Linked DNA regions of Methylibium petroleiphilum PM1. The main gene of each other region encodes a partner of the protein of the gene in region 2 in a complex. Links are inferred from orthologs where the notes say so. Each region holds a gene or a part of one and is shown on either strand. Other genes may lie near its edges.

Region 1 (3,154 bases), 2.3 Mb from region 2 along the record:
GTCCCCGCTTTCCGCGGGCACTTCGTCACGGATGATGTCGTTGCAGAGTTCGATGCACTCGTCGCAGATGAACACCGACGGGCCGGCGATGAGCTTCTTCACCTCGTGCTGACTCTTCCCGCAGAACGAGCAATACAGCACTTTTTCGCTGGAGGAGCCTTTTTTCTCGGGCATGGGACGAGCCGTCTGGGGAGTGACAAGAATGATAAGGGAAAAGAAAACGGGGCCTTGGTGTCGAAAAAGGCCCCGTTGCCCACCCAGTTACCCGGCCAGTCGGGTCAGGCGCGCTGCGCAATCACCTTGTCGATCAGGCCGTAGCCGGTGGCTTCCTCGGCCGACATGAAGTAGTCGCGCTCCGAGTCCGCGCGGATCTTCTCCAGGGGCTGGCCGGTGCGCTCGGCCAGGATGCCGTTGAGACTCTCGCGCAGCTTCAGGATCTCGCGCGCCTGGATCTCGATGTCGGTCGCCTGGCCCTGGGCCCCGCCCGAGGGCTGGTGGATCATCACGCGCGAGTTCGGCAGCGCGAAGCGCTTGCCCTTGGCGCCGGCGGCCAGCAGGAAAGCCCCCATGCTCGCCGCGATGCCCATGCACAGCGTCGACACGTCGGGCTTGATGAACTGCATGGTGTCGAAGATCGACAGACCGGCGCTGACCGAGCCGCCCGGGGAGTTGATGTACAGCGAGATGTCCTTGTCGGGGTTCTCGCTCTCCAGGAACAGCAGCTGCGCCACCACCAGATTGGCGGTCTGGTCGTTGACTGGACCGACCAGGAAGATCACGCGCTCGCGCAGCAGACGGCTGTAGATGTCGTAGGCGCGTTCGCCGCGGCCCGACTGCTCGATGACGACGGGCACCATGCCCAGATTCTGTGTTTCCAGCGCGCTCATGGCACTCCTTGATTCGACGACCTGCTTCAGATGCGGCTTGATTATGTCGCGTCAAGAGCAAGCCTCGAGAGATGGCAAGAAGGCGCCGGCCTCGCGGCACGGCGCCTTCGGAGACAGCGTTGCCGGGTCAGACCATCAACTCGTCGAACGGCAGCTGCTTGTCGCTGACCTTGGCCTTCGACAGCACGAACTCGGTGACGTTGTTCTCGACCACCAGGGCCTCGACCTCGGCCAGGCGCTGCCGGTCGCCGAAGTACCAACGGCGGACCTCCTCGGGCTTCTCGTAGCTCAGCGCCATCTCCTCGATGTGCGCCCCGATCTGCTCGCCCTTGGCCTGCAGTTGGTTCGTGCGCACCAGCTCCGCCACCACCAGGCCCAGGCGCACTCGCCGCTCGGCCTGTTCGTGGAAGATCTCGGCGGGGATCGGCGCCTTGTCGGCGTCCTTGATGCCACGCTGCTTCAGGTCGGCGCGGGCGCCCTCGATCATGCGATCGGTCTCGTTCTGCACCAGCGCCTTCGGCAGGTCGAGGTCGGCCACCTTGATCAGGGCCTCCATCACCGCCGACTTGTTGCGGGCGATCAGGCGGTTCTTGACCTCGCGCTCGAGGTTCTTGCGGATGTCGGCGCGCAGGCCTTCGAGGGTCGGGTCCTGGATCCCCAACGACTGCGCGAACGCCTCGTCGACCTCCGGCAGGTGCTGTGCCTCGATCTTGGTCAGCGTCACCAGGAAGTCAGCCTCCTTGCCGGCCACTTCCTTGCCCTGGTAGTCGTCGGGGAACTGCAGCGGGAAGGTCTTGGACTCGCCGGTCTTCATACCGCGCACCGCCTTCTCGAAGGCCTCCAGCATGCGGCCTTCGCCAAGGATGAACTGGAACCCCTCGGCCTTGCCACCGTCGAACGGCACCCCGTCGATCTTGCCCTCGAAGTCGATCGTCACGCGATCGCCGTCGACCGCGCCTTCGCTCGCCGCGCGCTGCGCGAAGGTGCGGCGCTGCTTGCGCAGGATGTCCAGCGTCTTGTCGATCGCGGCATCGGTCACCTCGGTGCTCACGCGGTCGATCTCGGTGGCCGACAGGTCGCCGATCTTCACGTCCGGATAGACCTCGAAGGTCGCGTCGAAGGCCAGCTCGCCTTCGGGTGCACCTTCCTTCTCGGAGATACGCGGCGCGCCGGCGACGCGCAGCTGCGCCTCGTTGGCGGCCTTGCTGAAGGCCTCGCCGACTTTGTCGTTCATCACCTCGTACTGGACCGAGTAGCCATAGCGTTGCGCCACCACGCTCATCGGCACCTTGCCGGGGCGGAAGCCGTCGGCCTTGACCGTCTTGGCCAGGCGCTTCAGGCGCATTTCGACCTCGTTCTTGATCGTGTCGGCCGACAGGATGAGGGTGATGCGGCGCTCGAGCTTCTCGAGGGTTTCGACGGTGACAGCCATGATCTGTACTCTCTCGCTGGACTGAAGGATGCGTGTGGTGCGCGGGGCGGGACTCGAACCCGCACACCCTTGCGGGCGTCAGGACCTAAACCTGGTGCGTCTACCAATTTCGCCACCCGCGCTGGAAATTGAACAAGGGCCCGCCGGCCCTTGTCGTCGAGTTCGGTCGAGTTCGGTGCACCGCTTCGCCGGGGCCCCGATTCGGACGACCGGCGATTTTAGCCGGCTTCCAGTTCGGGGCGCCGGACCCTGAACCACGCCGCATACATCGCCGGCAGGGCCAGCAACGTCAGTGCGGTGGCGACGATCAGCCCGCCCATGATCGCCACCGCCATCGGCCCCCAGAACACGCTGCGGGTCAGCGGGATCATCGCCAGCACCGCGGCGGCGGCCGTCAGCACGATCGGTCGGAAGCGCCGCACGGCCGACTCCACGATGGCCGTCCAGGCCGGGATGCCACGGGCGCGATCCTGCTCGATCTGGTCGATCAGGATCACCGAGTTGCGCATGATCATGCCGCTCAGCGCGATCACACCCAGCAATGCGACGAAGCCGAACGGCCGCCCCAGCAGCAGCAGCGCGGCCGCCACCCCGGCGATGCCCAGCGGACCGGTCAGGAACACGAGCACCGCGCGGCTGAAGCTGTGCAGCTGCAGCATCAGCAGCGTGAACATGATGAACAGCATCAGCGGCGCCCCGGCGGCGATCGACCCCTGGCCCTTGCTGCTCTCTTCCACCGCGCCGGCGATCTCGATCGTGTAGCCCGGCGGCATGCGCCGGCTCAGCTGTTCGAGCTGTGGCCACAGCTGCGCCGTCACGGTGGCGCCCTGCAGGC
Region 2 (3,134 bases):
AGCTTCAGCGGCAGCCTCGGCGCTGACGGTCATGCTGGCCTGCCAATGAGTGGGTGTGAGTACACGCAAACCAGTTGGCGCGGCGCGCCGTGCCAGCTTGAGCAGCGCCCGATCCCGGGTCAACAGCCAAGTGACGTGGCGCGCCAATGCGAGATCGATGAACATCTGGTCGTCGGGGTCCGTGCAGCGCAGCGAACAGCCCGGGACGGTGTCAGTGTCTACCTGGGCCCAACGCGCCCAGGCGGCCTCAAGGCGGGCGACATCAGGCGACCACGCGCTCAGGCTGGGGCTTGCGAACAGCCGCCGGTGCTCGAGCAGCATCGCGGGTGTGGCGATCCAGCGGAGCGTGCCGCACTCGATTGCCCGCCCGAAGGCAGCGCCCGGGTCCTGGAAAACGAGCCAGTCCAAGATCGCATTGGTGTCGATGACCGCGTTGGGCGGAGGGGCTGCTGTCATGGAGAAGGGGGAGAGGCGACCGACGGAGGCAGGCCCTCTTGCTTGCGGGCAATGTTCGACACGAATATACTGTCAGGCTTTTCGGCAGATTCTGCTGCGCTCTTTGCTGGGCGACCTGCGCCGCGCTTCCTGAATCGTCCTCGCTCGAGGGCCCAGGCGCGCATCCCGGGTTGGTTCCGTCTGGAGGCGTCGCGCATGACACCGGAAGACCTGAACCAGTAACTTCAAACGGGAACAAGTTACCCATGCCAACCATCAACCAGCTCGTGCGCCACGGTCGCCAGACCGAGGTCACGAAGTCGAAGTCGCCTGCGATGCAGGGCGGCCCGCAGCGTCGGGGCGTCTGCACGCGCGTCTACACCACCACGCCGAAGAAGCCGAACTCGGCGCTCCGGAAGGTCGCCAAGGTGCGCCTGACCAACGGGTTCGAGGTCATCTCCTACATCGGCGGCGAAGGCCACAACCTGCAGGAGCACAGCGTGGTGCTCGTGCGCGGCGGCCGGGTCAAGGACTTGCCGGGCGTGCGCTACCACATCGTGCGCGGTTCGCTCGATCTGCAGGGTGTGAAGGACCGCAAGCAGTCGCGCTCCAAGTACGGCGCGAAGCGCCCGAAGAAGGCGTAAGACTGCGCCAGAGGATCGTCGGCCGCGAGGCCGGTGTCGGATGGCCCGCCGCAGGCGGGTCGAGTAAGTGGGTGGCCCCGGTGTGTGGCTGCCCGAGGCGCCCGAACGGCGCCGACTGAAGCACAGAAGGAAGAGAAATGCCCCGTCGTCGCGAAGTACCCAAGCGTGAGATCCTGCCGGACCCGAAGTTCGGCAACGTCGATCTCTCGAAGTTCATGAACGTGATCATGGAATCCGGCAAGAAGGCCGTGGCCGAGCGCATCATCTACGGCGCCCTCGAGACCGTCGAGAAGAAGGCCAACCGTGATCCGCTCGAGGTCTTCATCACCGCGCTGAACAACGTGAAGCCGATGGTCGAAGTGAAGTCTCGCCGTGTCGGCGGTGCGAACTACCAAGTTCCCGTGGAAGTTCGCCCCGTTCGTCGCATGGCGCTGGCGATGCGCTGGCTCAAGGAGTCGGCTCGCAAGCGCAGCGAGAAGTCGATGGCCCAGCGTCTCGCGAATGAACTGCTCGAGGCCTCGGAAGGCCGCGGCGGCGCAATGAAGAAGCGCGATGAAGTTCACCGCATGGCCGAAGCCAATAAGGCGTTCTCGCACTTCCGCTTCTAAGTCTCTTTTGGTCCCCGGCCGCTCTTCGGGTTTGTACGAACCCGCGAGCGGCCCCTGTATTTGGAGTCACACCATGGCCCGCAAGACCCCCATCGAGCGCTACCGCAACATCGGTATCTCTGCGCACATCGATGCCGGCAAGACCACCACCACCGAGCGCATCCTGTTCTACACCGGCGTGAACCACAAGATCGGTGAAGTGCACGATGGCGCGGCGACCATGGACTGGATGGAGCAGGAGCAGGAGCGCGGCATCACGATCACGTCGGCTGCCACCACCTGTTTCTGGAAGGGCATGGAGCTGGCCTTTCCCGAGCACCGCATCAACATCATCGACACCCCGGGGCACGTCGACTTCACCATCGAGGTGGAGCGCTCGATGCGCGTGCTCGATGGCGCCTGCATGGTTTACTGTGCCGTGGGCGGCGTGCAGCCGCAGTCGGAGACGGTCTGGCGCCAGGCCAACAAGTACAAGGTGCCGCGCCTGGCGTTCGTCAACAAGATGGACCGCACCGGTGCGAACTTCTACAAGGTCTATGACCAGATGAAGGTTCGCCTGAAGGCGAACCCGGTGCCCATCGTGCTGCCGATCGGTGCCGAGGAGAACTTCACCGGTGTGATCGACCTCATCAAGATGAAGGCGATCATCTGGGATGAAGCCTCCCAGGGCATGAAGTTCAACTACGAGGACATCCCCGCTGACCTGCAGGCCGAGTCGCAGAAGTGGCGCGAGAACATGGTCGAGGCTGCGGCCGAGGCCAGCGAAGAGCTGATGAACAAGTATCTCGAATCGGGCGAACTGACCGAGGCGGAGATCAAGTTCGGCATCCGCACGCGCACGATCGCCGCCGAGATCCAGCCGATGTTCTGTGGCACCGCCTTCAAGAACAAGGGCGTGCAGCGCATGCTCGACGGCGTGATCGACTTCATGCCGTCGCCGATCGACATTCCCCCGGTTCCCGGCCATGACGACGACGACAAGGAAGTGGTTCGTCGTGCGGCCGATGACGAGAAGTTCGCCGCGCTGGCTTTCAAGCTGATGACCGACCCCTACGTCGGCCAACTCACCTTCGTGCGCGTCTATTCGGGTGTGCTGAAGTCCGGTGATTCGGTTTTCAACCCGATCCGAGGCAAGAAGGAGCGCATCGGGCGGATCCTGCAGATGCATGCCAACCAGCGCGAAGAGATCAAGGAGATCCTGGCCGGCGACATCGCGGCCTGCGTGGGCCTGAAGGAAGTGACCACGGGCGAGACGCTGTGCGATCCGGACGCGATCATCACGCTCGAGAAGATGATCTTCCCCGAGCCGGTGATCTCGCAGGCCGTCGAGCCCAAGACCAAGGCCGACCAGGAGAAGATGGGCATCGCCCTGGGTCGTCTGGCTCAGGAAGACCCGTCGTTCCGCGTGCGCACCGATGAAGAGTCCGGCCAGACCATCATCTCCGGC

Evidence for each region. The genes of interacting proteins can lie anywhere in the genome.
Region 1: the proteins of rpsG (region 2) and tig are in contact, whole or in part, in a crystal structure (PDB 3GTY), measured with the Thermotoga maritima proteins. The link is inferred for Methylibium petroleiphilum PM1 from one-to-one orthologs. Residues at the interface, in WP_004081843.1 of Thermotoga maritima: Lys34, Lys52, Lys55, Glu59, Arg62, Gln63, Glu66, Asn67, Lys69, Val71, Arg95, Ala109, Lys110, Lys111, Gly112, Arg113, Pro114, Glu117, Glu121, Ile124, Ala125, Tyr127, Asn128, Asn129, Thr130, Gly131, Lys135, Asp139, Arg142, Met143; in WP_004081061.1 of Thermotoga maritima: Glu122, Val124, Val129, Leu130, Tyr133, Glu188, Gly259, Ile262, Tyr263, Glu266, Ser270, Glu273, Gln274, Glu277, Arg308, Gln311, Ile312, Ser315, Tyr316, Glu325, Arg329, Arg336, Leu363, Phe366, Trp367, Arg373, Leu377, Arg381, Leu384, Glu387.

What each region holds. Positions count from the first base shown.
Region 1 is NC_008825.1:1,395,425-1,398,578, reverse strand. Bases 168-3,044 are described here. They hold tig (trigger factor), read right to left. Parts: upstream 2,320-3,044; coding sequence 1,015-2,319; downstream 168-1,014. Other genes in these bases: MPE_RS06485 (efflux RND transporter permease subunit), read right to left, coding at 2,538-3,044; clpP (ATP-dependent Clp endopeptidase proteolytic subunit ClpP), read right to left, coding at 279-887; clpX (ATP-dependent Clp protease ATP-binding subunit ClpX), read right to left, coding at 168-174. Outside these bases: more of clpX, read right to left, coding at 1-167; more of MPE_RS06485, read right to left, coding at 3,045-3,154. UniProt on the Bacillus subtilis protein: Involved in protein export. Acts as a chaperone by maintaining the newly synthesized protein in an open conformation. Functions as a peptidyl-prolyl cis-trans isomerase.
Region 2 is NC_008825.1:3,651,684-3,654,817, reverse strand. Bases 95-2,951 are described here. They hold rpsG (30S ribosomal protein S7), read left to right. Parts: upstream 95-1,216; coding sequence 1,217-1,687; downstream 1,688-2,951. Other genes in these bases: fusA (elongation factor G), read left to right, coding at 1,761-2,951; rpsL (30S ribosomal protein S12), read left to right, coding at 702-1,079; MPE_RS17425 (PIN domain-containing protein), read right to left, coding at 95-456. Also shown: more of MPE_RS17425, read right to left, coding at 1-94; more of fusA, read left to right, coding at 2,952-3,134.